DNA from 4 places in the Rhizobium sp. LEGMi-198b genome. Region 2 is predicted to be linked to each of the others. Evidence: predicted binding sites of a transcription regulator. Region 2 holds the regulator's gene; each other region holds the start of a gene.
The links. The regulator PhoB, encoded in region 2, activates phosphate uptake and scavenging genes when phosphate is short. The targets are predictions, from matches to a motif close to TGTCATNNANCTGTCAT.
Positions count from the first base shown of each region.

Region 1: a site for PhoB is predicted at 1,715-1,731, ahead of ACXHXG_RS06645 (inorganic phosphate transporter). Genes of this name have one in related genera too.
Region 3: a site for PhoB is predicted at 1,933-1,949, ahead of ACXHXG_RS30825 (alkaline phosphatase). Genes of this name have one in related genera too.
Region 4: a site for PhoB is predicted at 1,376-1,392, ahead of ACXHXG_RS31015 (Orn/Lys/Arg family decarboxylase). Genes of this name have one in related genera too.

Region 1 is NZ_JBSYVH010000001.1:1,352,892-1,356,481, reverse strand. Features, by position in the region: gene ACXHXG_RS06645 (inorganic phosphate transporter) at 68-1,669, opposite strand; gene ACXHXG_RS06640 (GCG_CRPN prefix-to-repeats domain-containing protein) at 1,924-2,232, shown strand; gene ACXHXG_RS06635 (hypothetical protein) at 2,375-3,043, opposite strand; gene ACXHXG_RS06630 (CbtA family protein) at 3,045-3,590, opposite strand, start outside.
Region 2 is NZ_JBSYVH010000001.1:951,455-955,044, reverse strand. Features, by position in the region: gene pstB (phosphate ABC transporter ATP-binding protein PstB) at 1-356, shown strand, start outside; gene phoU (phosphate signaling complex protein PhoU) at 408-1,121, shown strand; gene phoB (phosphate regulon transcriptional regulator PhoB) at 1,154-1,837, shown strand; gene ACXHXG_RS04625 (GcrA family cell cycle regulator) at 1,937-2,461, opposite strand; gene ACXHXG_RS04620 (aspartate aminotransferase family protein) at 2,887-3,590, shown strand, end outside.
Region 3 is NZ_JBSYVH010000013.1:7,304-10,893, reverse strand. Features, by position in the region: gene ACXHXG_RS30830 (hypothetical protein) at 1-10, opposite strand, end outside; gene ACXHXG_RS30825 (alkaline phosphatase) at 122-1,876, opposite strand; gene ACXHXG_RS30820 (DMT family transporter) at 2,260-3,177, shown strand; gene ACXHXG_RS30815 (LacI family DNA-binding transcriptional regulator) at 3,277-3,590, opposite strand, start outside.
Region 4 is NZ_JBSYVH010000013.1:63,130-66,719, forward strand. Features, by position in the region: gene ACXHXG_RS31010 (sensor domain-containing diguanylate cyclase) at 1-872, opposite strand, end outside; gene ACXHXG_RS31015 (Orn/Lys/Arg family decarboxylase) at 1,437-3,590, shown strand, end outside.

The sequences.
Region 1 (3,590 bases), 400 kb from region 2:
CGCCATCATCTCTTGACGATATTTTTGCCTGCTGAGCCGCCGCAGCTCGATAGCTCGGCGGCACCGGTCAAAAGACCTGGCGGAGCACGATGAACAGCACGAAGGCAAGCGCGATCGAGGCGGGCAGCGTCAGAATCCAGGCCATCAGCATGTTGCGGACGGTGGACCACTGCAGACCGGAACCATTGGCGGCCATCGTGCCGGCGACGCCGGAGGACAGGACGTGCGTGGTCGAAACCGGCAGGCCGAGATGGTCGGCCGCGCCGATCGTCAGCATGGCGACGACTTCGGCGGCGCCGCCCTGGCCATAGGTCAGGTGCGTCTTGCCGATCTTTTCGCCAACGGTGACGACGATACGCTTCCAGCCGACCATGGTGCCGAGGCCGAGTGCCAGCGCCACCGCAACCTTCACCCAGAGCGGAATGAACTTGGTCGCGTGATCGACCGCGGCGTGATAGTTGGTCACGGCCTTCAGATCATCCGGGCTCATCTGCAGCAGCTTCTGCTTGTCTATGAGCTTCAACGATTCACCGATCAGGTAGATGTCGTTACGAACGTTGCCGACGAGGCCGTTCGGCAGTTTTTCGACGCTCGGATAGGCGGCGATTTCAGCGCTGGTGGCGTGGATATAGGCCTGCAGTGCTGGCGTCGTTTCGTCCGTCCAGGTCTTGCTCTTCACGGCAACGCTGACGGCAGCCTTCGGGTCTGCAGGCGTGGCGACGCCGGCCTTCACATACTTGCCGAGTACCGTCTCGACCTGCGCCGAGGCTGCCTTGTAGGCATCGAGGTAATTGACATCGGGCGTCTTGTTCAGCGCGAAAGCGGTCGGCACCAGGCCGATAAGGATGAGCATGATCAGACCCATGCCCTTCTGGCCATCGTTCGAACCATGGGCGAAGCTGACGCCGGTGCAGGTGAAGATCAGCAGGCCGCGGATCCACAGCGGCGGTGGCGTATTGCCCTTCGGCGCTTCATAAAGCTCCTTGTTGCGGATCAGAACTTTGGAGACCAGCAACAACACAGCGGCTAGGCAGAAGCCGATGATCGGCGACAGCAGCAGCGACAGGCCGACATTGCTTGCCTGCGACCAGTCGACACCGCTCGTGGCGGAACCGGCCGGCGCCAGGAACTGATTGGCAAGACCGACGCCGATGATGGAGCCGACGAGCGTGTGCGAGCTCGAAGCCGGCAGGCCGAGATACCAGGTGCCGAGGTTCCATACGATGGCGGCGGTCAACAGGGCGAAGACCATGGCAAGGCCGGAGCCCGAGCCGACCTGCAGGATCAGTTCGACGGGCAACAGCGCCAGAATGCCGAACGCGACGGCACCGGAAGAGGTCAGCACGCCGAGGAAATTAAAGAATCCCGACCAGATAACCGCAAATTCGGCCGGCAGCGAACGGGTGTAGATGACGGTAGCGACCGCATTGGCCGTATCGTGGAAACCGTTGACGAATTCGAAGCCGAGCGCGATCAGCAACGCCAATCCGAGCAGGATCCACGGAACCGCCGCCGCATTGGCAAGATCGTTGCCAAGGGCATAGCCAACGTAAGCAAGGCCGCCGAGTACGACGATGCCGAAGAGCGGCAGGAACCATTTGGCGGAACCGCCTGCGCCGTGAACAGGGTGGTCACCACCCTCCGAATTGCTTGAAACGACGTCGACCATCTCAAACTCCCTATCGCAAATAAGGTCTTCATTTAAGCGCGGTTGATGACGCTCTCGTGACGCGTACTCGTGGTGTCGATACTGAACTTCTTGTTGCGAACGTCTCTCCTAAGGCGGCAGTGGGCGACACGCGCATTGCAACTCCACGTTCAACGTCTTGATTTTGCCGCGAAAAGGCCTTTTTCGGTTCACCCGGGGTTCAGCCAGCGGGGATTTAAATCCGCTTGTAAGGGACTTGAATGGAGATCATCACGATGAGATTGCCCGTGATTGCCGTTGCTGCCGTACTCGGCAGCCTTGTCGTATCTTCGGCAGAAGCAATGCCTATCGCCGCTGTTGGGACCGTGGCTAAAGCGCCGGTCGTCAACGTTGATTATGCCTGCGGCCGTGGCTGGCATTTGACGCCGCGCGGCGTATGCCGGCCGAACCGCTATGGGCCGCCGCGCGGTTATGGCTGGGGATATTACAGGGCGCCACCGCCGCGTTGGGGCTGGTATGGCCATCGTCCTTATTATCGTGACGGATGGGACGGTGGTTGGCGAGGCCGGCCGCGTGATTGGTAAAATAAGACACACCGCCGTCCGGTGACGGCGGGTGTCGTCTACTAGAGCGGGAAAGCGATTCATGGAATCGCTTTCCCGCTCTATCTCTTTGTTTTTACGCATTCCGGACGGAAAACCGTTTCGCACTTTTCCTGGAATTGCTCTAATCGGCAATGGCCGGTTTCGTCCGCAGGAGCCGCGCGGTCCACCACAGCGCGGCCACTGCCGTCATCAGCGCCAGCATCGTCGCGGCGAGGCTTTTGACGTGCAGAAAGATGCCGGCGAGCCGTGGCCGGATCAAGTCGGCGGTGTTGAAGCCTTCGTTGCTGAATTGGCAGAGAATAAGCGACAGATTGTTGCGTACCAGCGCGCCGTCGATCTCCGAGACGAGGTCGCCGGCGGCAGCCATTTCGTCCTTCATCGTCCGCATCTGCAGCAGCGCCATCTTGGCGGCGGCGAGATAGGCATGCGAGCATTCGTTAAAAGGACTGTCTTCATCGCCAACGCTTCCCGGCATGACGCCCCAAAGGCAATAGGCACGCTGGATCTGTGCGAAGTTCAGCACGCGACGGAAGGACTCGTCGGTATCGGACGCCGATGAGGCAAGCGCGATGATGCGCCCGTAGTAAGGAGCGATCACGGCCATTTCGCCATGGGTCAAGCTTGGTATCGGAATGCCCGCACGAGTTCCGGACGAGCTGCCGCTATGCGCCTTCGCCTCCAGCGGCAAGCCGAGTGCGCAGATCAGATAAAAGACCGAAAACAGAATGGCTGGTCGCCGCCAGTATATCCCCCGCAAAAAGTCATGCGGGGGACATGTCAGGCTTGCCATTTCAGGCCCGGCGCATGGATGTGCGACCGTAGCGAACCTGCGGCAGGTCACGTTCGGCCCATGCCCCGAAGGCGAGGCCGAGTGTCGCCCACAGGATCGCGTGCATGCCGAGCGACGCGATGCGGAAGCGCCAGAGCACGACGGCGGAGAACTGCTCCGGCACTTCGTTGATCGTCGGCAGGAGGTATTGAACCAGGCCGATGAACACGATGTAGGCGATGCCGGCGAAAATCACGCCGTTCCATGAACCGTAGCGCGTCGCCAGACCGCGGGCGAGGGACACTGCGGCAACCATGGCGACGACGGAGGCAACGATCATCACGAAGAACAGCTCGGTCCTCGCGCCGATAGTGTCCGGATTGCCGACCGCCGGCGGATTGGCCGGATATTTGATGTCGGGAACCAGGGAGATGGCGATGAAGGCGGCGATTGCCAGCAGCGCGGCAGTGCCGCGGGCGCCAAAGGGGCTGACACGGCCATAGACATAGGCGAAGACCAGGGCAAAGAGCCCGCCGACTGCCGTTGCATAGACCAGGGCACCTGTGAA
Region 2 (3,590 bases):
GGGGCGAGGTGAAGGACCGGCTCTATGATGCCGGCACTAGCCTCTCAGGCGGTCAGCAGCAACGCCTCTGCATCGCCCGCGCCGTCGCCGTCAGTCCCGAGGTCATTCTCATGGACGAGCCGTGCTCCGCGCTCGATCCGATCGCCACCGCCAAAGTCGAGGAACTCATTCATGAGCTGCGGGAAAACTTCACGATCGTCATCGTGACGCATTCCATGCAGCAGGCAGCCCGCGTTTCGCAACGTACCGCAATGTTTCATCTCGGCCATCTGGTCGAGGAGAACGATACCGATAAGATGTTCACCAATCCCGATGATTACCGCACGCAGGATTACATCATGGGCCGTTTTGGCTGATGATGCTCCCCGCGCGGTTCCTTTCACATCTTTCACCTAGAGGATAAAAAAATGGTCTCAACACACATTCTCTCCGCTTACGACGAAGACCTGAAGTTCCTGACGCGCCGCATTTCCGAAATGGGCGGCCTGGCGGAGCAGATGGTCAGCGACAGCGTCCGCGCCCTGGTAAACGGCGATGCCAGCCTTGCGCAGAAGGTCATCTCCGATGACGTCATTCTCGACCACGCCGAGCGCGAAGTCGGCGACAAGGCGATCGTCACCATCGCCCGCCGTCAGCCGATGGCTGCGGACCTGCGTGAAATCATGGGCTCCATCCGCATCGCCGCCGATCTGGAGCGCGTCGGCGATCTCGGCAAGAACACCGCAAAGCGCGTCATCGCCGTGCAGGGCACCGGCGTTCCGCGTCGTCTCGCCCGCGGCATCGAACACCTCTCCGAACTGGCGCTCGTCCAGCTCAAGGAAGTGCTCGACGTCTACTCGACCCGTTTACCTGACAAGGCCGTGTCGATCCGCGAACGCGACGAGGAAATCGACGCCATGTACACCTCGCTCTTCCGCGAGATGCTGACCTACATGATGGAAGATCCGCGCAACATCACCACCTGCACGCATCTTCTTTTCTGCGCCAAGAACATCGAGCGCATCGGCGACCATGCCACGAACATCGCCGAGACGATCTATTACATGGCGACCGGTGCCCAGCCCGAAGGCGAGCGCCCGAAGGACGATACCGCCAACACCGTCGGTTCGGTAACGGAATAAAGTAGACACCAAGAGAAGGAGACCAGAGGCGCATGGTTCCGAGAGTTGCTGTTGTAGAAGACGAGGAAGCGCTAAGCGTTCTGCTGCGCTATAATCTCGAGGCCGAGGGCTTCGAGGTCGACACTATCCTGAGAGGCGACGAAGCTGAGCTGCGCCTCCAGGAGCGCATCCCCGATCTTCTGATCCTCGATTGGATGCTCCCCGGCGTGTCCGGCATCGAGCTCTGCCGTCGGCTGCGCATGCGGCCGGAGACGGAGCGCCTGCCGATCATCATGCTCACCGCTCGCGGCGAGGAAAGCGAGCGCGTGCGCGGCCTTTCCACCGGCGCGGACGACTATGTCGTCAAGCCGTTCTCGACGCCGGAACTGATGGCCCGCGTCAAGGCGATGTTGCGCCGAGCCCGCCCGGAGGTCCTGTCCACGGTACTGCGCTGCGGCGATATCGAACTGGACCGCGAAACCCATCGCGTCCACCGAAAGAGCCGTGAAGTGCGGTTGGGGCCGACGGAATTCCGCCTTCTGGAATTCCTGATGTCGTCCCCCGGCCGCGTCTTCTCTCGGTCTCAGTTGCTCGACGGCGTGTGGGGGCATGATATCTATGTCGACGAACGCACCGTCGACGTGCATGTCGGCCGCCTGCGCAAGGCGCTGAATTTCTCCAACATGCAGGACGTCATCCGCACCGTTCGCGGCGCGGGTTATTCCATGGAGGCCTGATGGGGGAGGCCTGATCGGGGCAACCCGATTGGCCATCCAACATAGCGGCGGAAACAGAAAACGGGCCTTTCGGCCCGTTTTTCATTTGGCTGGTGTGGTTCAGTGCGCGGCCCGGCGCCGGTCATGCACCGGCTGATAGGCCAGCCGCTGATGGTAGGTGCAGTAGGGCGAAGAGTCCGGGCTATCATTGCCGCAGAAGTGAAAATCTTCCTTCAGCGGGTCGCCGACCGGCCACTTGCATGTGCGCTCCGTGAGCTCCGTCAGGCCGAGGCGGCGCGAGATCGGAACGACCACATTGGCGGCCGGACGATATTCGACTTCGCTGACCGTATCGATCTCGACCTCTTCCTTGAGCATCGTCGCACCCTGCTGGCGGGTAACCGTGCGGGTTGCAACGCGCGAGGCGTAATTCGGCGCGCGTGGGGCCGAGGTATTGCGCTTCGGCGCTCGAGCTGTGGTTGCCGCACCACCGGCCTTCGCTCGGCCCGGCAGGCTCAAGCGATGCACTTTGCCGATGACGGCATTACGGCTGACACCACCGAGCTGTGCCGCGATCTGGCTGGCGCTCAAACCTTCGGACCACAGCTTTTTCAGCTTCTCGACGCGTTCGTCTGTCCAATTCATGCCCTGTCTCCGCTATCGCGTTTCTGATGGCAGAATCCCTCACCATTGCCTCGAATTGGGTCGAGGCGTGAAACGCTTTAAAATTGTGGTGACTAGTTCCGCCGCATGCAGTCTAGTAATTGGTTTTTAACCTAGTGTGAGGCTGACTCCGTGACAAGAGTCGCGGGAATCTTGAGGAATCGATTTCGAGGTTTTCCCCAACTTGCTATACGTGAGTGGCATTTATGCAATATAAGTTGTCGAAGACATGCCATCCATCGAGAGGCGCTCTGCCGCACCTGCTAAATCGCCAGTTTTGTTGACATCGCAGTGCAAAACATCAATAGTGCCCATGCCGCCGCAAGGCGGCATTTTTGATTTTTCCGGGCCCGTTTCATTCGAAGGAAACGATTGGCCCTAAAGGTTGTGATCGAGGAGAATGCGCCATGGCTGAAACCGCGCCGCTTTATGACACCTATATGCGTGCTCCGCTGCGGTTCGAGCGAGGCGAGGGCGTGTGGCTGATCACGGAGACCGGCGAGCGTTATCTCGATTTCGCCGCGGGCGTCGCGGTGAATTCGCTTGGCCACGCCCATCCACATCTGGTTGCAGAGCTGAAGTCGCAGGCCGATAAGGTCTGGCACCTGTCCAACCTCTATGAGGTGCCGGGTCAGGAGAAATTGTCGAAGCGCCTGACGGAGGCGACCTTCGCCGATAAGGTATTCTTCACCAATTCCGGTGCGGAGGCGCTGGAATGCGCCATCAAGACGGCGCGTCGCTACCAGTTCTACAAGGGTCATCCCGAGAAATTCCATATCATCACCTTCGAAGGCGCCTTCCATGGCCGCACGATCGCGACGATCGCCGCCGGAGGCCAGGAAAAGTACCTCGAAGGTTTCGGCCCGAAGGCGCCCGGCTTCGACCAGGTGCCTTTCGGCGATCTCGACGCGGTGCGTGCCGCCATCACCGATGCGACAGCCGCGATCCTGATCGAGCCCGTGCAGGGCGAGGGCGGTATCCGCCCGGCGACCAACGAGTTCCTGCGCGGCCTGCGTCAGATTTGCGATGAGAATGGCCTGCTTCTGGTCCTCGACGAGGTTCAGACCGGCGTCGGACGCACCGGCAAGCTCTTTGCCCATGAATGGGCCGG
Region 3 (3,590 bases), on a different contig from region 2:
GGCCGATCATCGCAAGCAGGCTGCGGCGACTGACAACGGAACCGTAAAGAATGTTGCCCACCGCGCACCTCCTCGGAAATGGCCTCCGGGCGGCCAATGCCGCCCGGAGGTTTCTGGCAAATTACATAGTCTCTGCACCGAGCGCAAAGGTATCGGCGAGAACGCGGTAGACGTCGCTCTCTTCCATGTAGCCCTTGAATTCTTCCGAACCAGGACCGGCTGCCTGCAGTACGACATCGTCGACGGCATGAACGGCCGTATCGGCATTGCGCGGCAGATTGCCTTCGCGAAGCACGGCGCCGGGAACATCCTTATACGCGCTGTTGGCGACGTATTCCTTCTTCTCGTTTTGAATTGCCGGCTCAAACGGGCCGTCCATCTTCGGGCGGAAGGTTTCGTAATAGTCCGGATAGTTGTTGGCGAAGATGGCAAGGCGGCGGCTCACGTCGACCTTGTCAGGGAAACCGTCGCCGTCCTTGTCCTCATAGTTCGGGAAGCCGGCATCGGCGTAGACGCCCACCTTCTCACGCATGTCCGTGCCCGGCTTTTCGTCATCGACCGTGCCGATGACCGAAACGCCATGCGTATGGTCGCCGGTGACGACGATCAGCGTATCGGGATGCGTCTTGGCGAATTCGCGCGCCATGCCGACAACCTGGTCGAATTCGATGGTTTCGAAGACCGAGCGCTCCCAGTCCATCGTGTGAGCCTGCTTGTCGATCGAGGCGCCCTCGATCATCAGGAAGAAGCCGTCCGGATTCTTGGAAAGCTGATCAAGCGCGACCTTGGCCATGTCCTTGAGGCCGGGCTGGTTCGGGAATTTGCCGACCGTGCCCTTCTTGAGGAATTCCCGATCCAGCGTCACGTCCATGTTGCCGGTGTGGAAGAGGCCCAGGATTTTGCCGGTATTGGTGCCAGCGGCGGCTGTCAGCTCGGACTTATCGGTCGCCAGCGCGTAGCCATCGTCCTTGAAGGTCTTGACCAGGTCCTTGTCGTCCTTGCGCTTGGAGCCCGGGACGTCCTTCGGCAGGAAATAGGCCGAGCCGCCACCGAGGATAACATCCGGCTTGGTGTTGAGGAACATGGCAGCAATTTCAGCCTTGTCGCCGCGCTTGCGCGTATGGGAAATGACGGCGGCCGGTGTGGCATCTTCGATTTCGGCAGTGGAAACGACGCCGATCGATTTCTTGGTCAGGCGGCGCACCGCTTCAGCGATGTTTTCGACACGCGGGTCGTCCAGCGAGTCCGGCGTGCGGTCGGCATAGACGCCGAGCGCATTGATCGCGGTCTTGTGGCCGGTCATGTAAGCCGACATGGTGTTGGCGCTGTCGGTGGCGATCGCGTTGGTGGACGATGTGCCGATGAATGCCATGTGATCGAGGTCATCCATGAAGAGGCGGCCGTTCGCCTTGCCCTCGGTCATGCCTTTGGACATCAGGCGGGCAGCGGTGCGATGGCCAACGGAGAGGCCGTCGCCGAGCAGAAAGATGACGTTCTTGGCCTTCGGGGTCGCGGAGGTGCCGAACACGTCCCAGGTGACGGCTTTCGTCTGGCCGCCGGCGCTGACTTCTACCTTATAGGTGCCTGCCTTGCCGATTTTGGCGGAGCGCAGAATAACGGCAGAGCCGAGGCTCTTGTCGTCCTTGCCCTTCTCGTCGGCCACGAAATTGAAATCGGCGCCGAGAACGGACTTGGCATCCTGGCCGTTGATGGTGATCTTCACGTCTTCCTTCTTGATGGCGCCGTCGAACTCGACCTTGAAGTCGAAAGGCGAGCCGACCAGGATCGTTGCACGATCGAGCGGATAGACGGTGGCTGCGTGGGAAACGCCGGCCAGCATGGTGGCGGCGGCAAGAGCGATTAGAGTTTTACGCATGGGAATCCTCGCGCGTTTGTGAAGTCACGTTACGGTGTCGTGATTAGCGGGCGATCGTGACACACGAATGACAGGCAGAAGGTAAGTGGTTGGACTTGCAGCGATATCAGTCTCGTCGCATCGGTGTCGCCTAAAGCATCTGCATGGAAAACCGCCATTCCAGGATACTTTCCCGAAATCGTCAACTATTTCAGCGAAGTAGTCATGTCTCCGACGTTGCCGGGTCGATAGTAGCGGTTGTCCGTCGGCTTGCCTGACCGGTTTATTCATCGCTCCGATCGCTCGTAGCGGTCGTATTTAAGCCAGCACTTGACATCGGAAGCGTTAAGGTCGAAGCCGCACTTGGCCGCGCATGCGCGGCCGTTTTTGCGAGGATTCGGGGAATGAAGACCAAGACGGCCGTGGCCAATGCCGGAAACATGATCATGATCGGTGTCGTGCTAATGCTGCTCGGCGATCTGCTCTTTGCGTTGAACGATGCGATGGGCAAGTGGCTGGTCTCGAGTTTTGCCGTCGGTCAGGTGCTGGTGATCCGCTCGTTCGGAGCTTTTGTCGTGCTCGGACCGATGATCGTGAGACAAGGGCCGATGGCCTTGTTCCGCGTCGAGCAGAAAGGCCTCCAGTTCATGCGGGTGGCCATGGCGACTGGCGATGTCGGCCTGTTCTACGCTGCCGTCGCCTATCTGCCGCTCGCAGATGTGATGACCTTCTATATGGCCGGGCCGATCTATGTTGCGGCGCTCTCGCATTTCTTTCTTGGGGAAAAGATCGGCTGGCGCCGTTGGCTGGCCGTTCTGGTCGGCTTCGCCGGCGTCGTCATCGCGCTGCGTCCGTCCACGGCGATGCTGTCGCTTCCGTCGCTTTTCGGTCTCGCGGGCAGCTTAGCCTTTGCACTGACGCTGGTGATGAGCCGCTATCTGCGCTCGACCAGCGACACGACACTCGTGACCTGGCAGACGATCGCCGCCCTTGCCACCGGCATCGTCTTGAGCATCGGCCACTGGCGGCCGGCGACGCCCATCGATTGGCTCGGCATGCTGCTGCTCGGTATCGTAGCCTCTTGCGCGCATTTGCTCATCACGCGCTCGTTGAAGCTCGCACCGGCATCACTGCTTGCGCCGCTGCAATATACGCTGCTGCTCTGGGCGATTGTGCTGGGCTACATCTTCTTCAACGATATTCCCGATATGCAGATCATCATCGGCGCCGCGATCATCGTCTTTGCCGGTCTCTTCATCTTCCATCGGAAGAACCTAAAGGAAACGGTCCCGACCGAGGCCGTCCCGCCCGACGGCCATTGAAGGTCATGCCGCAAGAGCTTCGTTTCGCACGGTTCTTCTGACGGATTGACGAGATCGATCCGCACGGTCCGAGTTTGCCCGCCGTGGCGCCAAGTTTTGTCAGGCCGTCCCGCCCGGCACGAGATCGAATCCGACATCGACCGTTTGGGGAGGAGCATCCTCCAGAAGGAGTTCCGCGGCCCGCCTTCCTATATCCACACGCCGCGTGAGAATGCTGGCGATGGGCTGCGGGGTGTGGCGGCAGATATCGAGAGCGTTGAAGCCGATGATCGCGAGCCGGTCGGGCACGGAGATTCCCGCGGACAGGCAATGGAAGTAGCCCCCAAGCGCCATGTCGTCATTGGAGAAATACACGGCCTCAACGTCTGGGGATCGGCTTAAAACACTCGCCAATCCCGCTTTTCCCAGGCTGA
Region 4 (3,590 bases), on a different contig from region 2:
GGCACCGTGTTTTCTGCAAGTTGGGCCGGAACTGCATCCAGCGCGCTGCGAAGCTTTTCAGCCACCTTAAACGCAGCAGCCTGGTCAATATGCGGAAGGAGAATTGCAAATTCTTCACCACCCAAACGCCCAAGCAGATCGTCCGCTCGGAGCTGCTCTCGGCACGTCTTGATCACCGACTTGAGCACCTCGTCGCCCGCCGCGTGGCCATAGGTGTCGTTGATCCTTTTGAAGTGGTCGACATCGAGCACGATACACGCCACGTCATGATGATGGCGAGCCGCAAGAGAAAGCAGACGGCTGGCCTCCTCGTTGAAAGCGCGACGGGTCAGCGCGCCCGTTAGGACGTCGATGGCCGCCGACTGCAGCAACTCGGCGCGATCAATTGCGACGCCCGCAATCTCCTCCAGGATCGCCAGATCCTTGTTTCCAAATGACCGCGGCTGACGGTCGATGGCGCAGACGGTTCCCACGGTATGACCATCACGGGTCTTGAGAGGAACGCCGGCGTAAAACCGGATATGCGCTTCTCCCGTCACGGCAGGATTGGACGCAAACCGGGGATCGCGGCTCGCATCGGGCACGACGATCGGCTGTTCGCAGTCCACCACGTAGCGGCAGAACGTGTCTTCCCTGGGCACCTCGTCTGCCGGCAATCCCAAACAGGCCTTGTACCACTGACGGTGGGCGTCGATGAACGAGACGATGCCGATATCGACTGTGAACACCTGCTTGATGAGGCGAGCCAGCCGTTCGAACCCCTCGTCTCTAGGCGTGTCTAATATGTCCAGCCGGTCGAGAGCGGCCAGGCGGTCGAGTTCGCGCCGCGCTGCCTCATCGGATAATCTTCCAAATGCACGTACAGCCGACATCGACCCGACACCTTTCAAAGCAGATTGCTATCCAGCCGTAAATTGCGCAGGGGAATGTCGTCAAGCTGGAGTCCGGACATGCTGTCGCAACGCTTAAGATTTTGCTGCCAACGAAGGAAGCACGTGGACGGCTGGTGGTTGTTCAAATATCGGGGTCTGTAGCCAAAATCCCTCTGCCACGGGCAAAGCTACACCTGCCGGCAGCATGTGGTTTCCAGCCAAGCTCCTGACAATCACAAAGCCAGCAGCAAACGCATATGCCGATGAAAGTCTCGGCGGCTGACCGAAAATGCAACAGGATATCTGCTCGCCTTGAAAGGAATCGGAACCATTAGCCAGGTGGTTTGTTGCCAGAACTATGTTTCAGAAGCGGCCGTTCACTCGAAAGGAGCTTATCGCATCGGACAGTCGCCGACGATCGATTTGCACGGAGAAATTCAGGAAGAGAAGAGACGCATGGCAAAAATGCCATTCTGTGCAAGTGTTTCGAACATCCGACAGCCTGTCACATCCTTGTCATGAAATGCGTCGACATCTCGTCCCAGATCAGGAGCGGGTACCCAAATGGATTATTTCAGACGTTTCAACTTTCTGTTCGCAACGCCGGCTTTCGACAGCGATGACCTGGAGGGCGCCCGCTACAACCAGATCATCGAGGAGATCCAAGGCTCCGGCTTTGAGGTGGTGCGCGCACGAAACCTCGAAGATGCGGAGATCGCCGTACAGACGGACGCCGCCATCGGCTGCATGCTAGTCGACTGGGGCAAAAAGGGGCTCGAGGGCAAAACGGCCTCCCTCATCAACCTAATGCGCCGGCGCGGCCTGGAATTCCCCATCATCCTGCTGATCCGCCGTAAGCGCTTCGAGGATGTGCCGGTAGAGGTCCTCGATTTCATCGATGGCTATGTCTTCCTATCGGAAGAAACGCCCGCCTTCATCGCCAAGAGCCTCATCAGCCGGCTCAAGCAATATGCCGAGACGCTGAAGACGCCGTTCTTCGGTGCACTGGTCGATTATGCCGAGGAAGGCAATCACCTTTGGACCTGCCCCGGGCACAATGGCGGCATCTTCTACAGCCGCAGCCCGATCGGGCGGGTCTTCATGGAGCATCTCGGCGAAGCGGTGTTTCGCGACGATCTCGACAATTCCGTGCTCGACCTCGGCGACCTGCTGACTCACGAAGGACCGGCGCTCGCTGCACAAAAGGAAGCAGCCAAAATCTTCGGCGCCGAGAAGACCTATTTCGTCCTGAACGGCACCTCCACGTCCAACAAGGTCGCTCTGTCAGCACTCGTCACCGATGGCGATCTCGTGCTGTTCGATCGCAACAACCACAAGGCCGCCCATCACGGCGCCTTGATGATCTCGGGCGGTATTCCGGTTTACATGCCGACCATACGCAACGTCTATGGCTTGATCGGTCCCATCGATTTCGCGGTCATGGACGAGGACGCCCTGCGCGAGCGCATCCGCACGCACCCGCTGGTGAAAGACCCGGAGGCTTACAAGAAGCCGCGCCCGTTCCGCGTCGCTGTCGTGGAACAGTGCACCTATGACGGTACCATTCACAATGCCGAGATGATCCTCAAGCGCATCGGCCATTTGTGCGATTACATTCTCTTCGACGAGGCATGGGCGGGCTTCATGAAGTTTCATCCGCTCTATGCCGGCCGTTTTGCCATGGGCCTTTCCGACCTTGGCCCGGACGCGCCGGGCATCATCGCCACGCAATCCACCCACAAGCAGCTCGCAAGCTTCTCCCAGGCTTCTCAGATCCACATGAAGGATCGGCATATCACCGGTCAGAAGCGCCGCGTGGAGCACCGGCGCTTCAACGAAAGCTTCATGCAGCACGCCTCGACCTCGCCCTTCTATCCGCTGTTTGCCTCGCTCGACGTCGGCGCACAGATGATGAAGGGCCGCTCGGGCGAAGTGCTGTGGGACGATACGATTCGCCTCGGCATCGAGCTGCGTAAGAAGATCCGCGCAGTACGACGCGAGTTCGAGGAGAAGGAGCATCGCCCCGAGCGCCGCTGGTTCTTCGAGCCCTTCGTGCCGGACCGGGTGGCGATCCCGGATGTATCGAGCCATGGAGCGGTGCATGAAGTGCCGTGGGAAAGCGTCTCTACCGACCAGCTCGCCACCAATCCCGCCTTCTGGCATCTGACGCCCGACGCGGCATGGCACGGTTTTTCCGCAATGGAGCCGGGCTTTGCCATGACCGACCCGAACAAGCTCACCCTGCTGACCCCCGGCTTCGACCGGGTGAGCGGAAAATACACCGAGCACGGCATACCGGCACCGGTGGTCGCGCAATATCTGCGCGAAAACCGCATCGTCGCCGAAAAGAACGACCTCAATTCGCTGCTCTTCCTGCTCACCCCTGGCGTGGAGGCCAGCAAGGCCGGCACCTTGATCAGCGGCCTCGTCGCCTTCAAGAAACTCCATGACGACAATGCTTTGCTGGAGGAGGTAATTCCGGAATTCTATCGACGCCGTCCGGGCCGCTATGCCGGCGTGCGCCTGCGCGATCTCTGCGCGGAAATGCATAACTTCTTCCGCCAAGCCGATGTCAGCGCGCTTCAGACAAAGCAGTTTTCTGCTGATCACCTACCCCCAATGGCCATGTCGCCCCATGATGCGGCACGCTGCCTGGTTCGCAACGATGTGGACTATCTGCCGATCGACGCCATAGCCGGCCGCATCGCGACGACACCC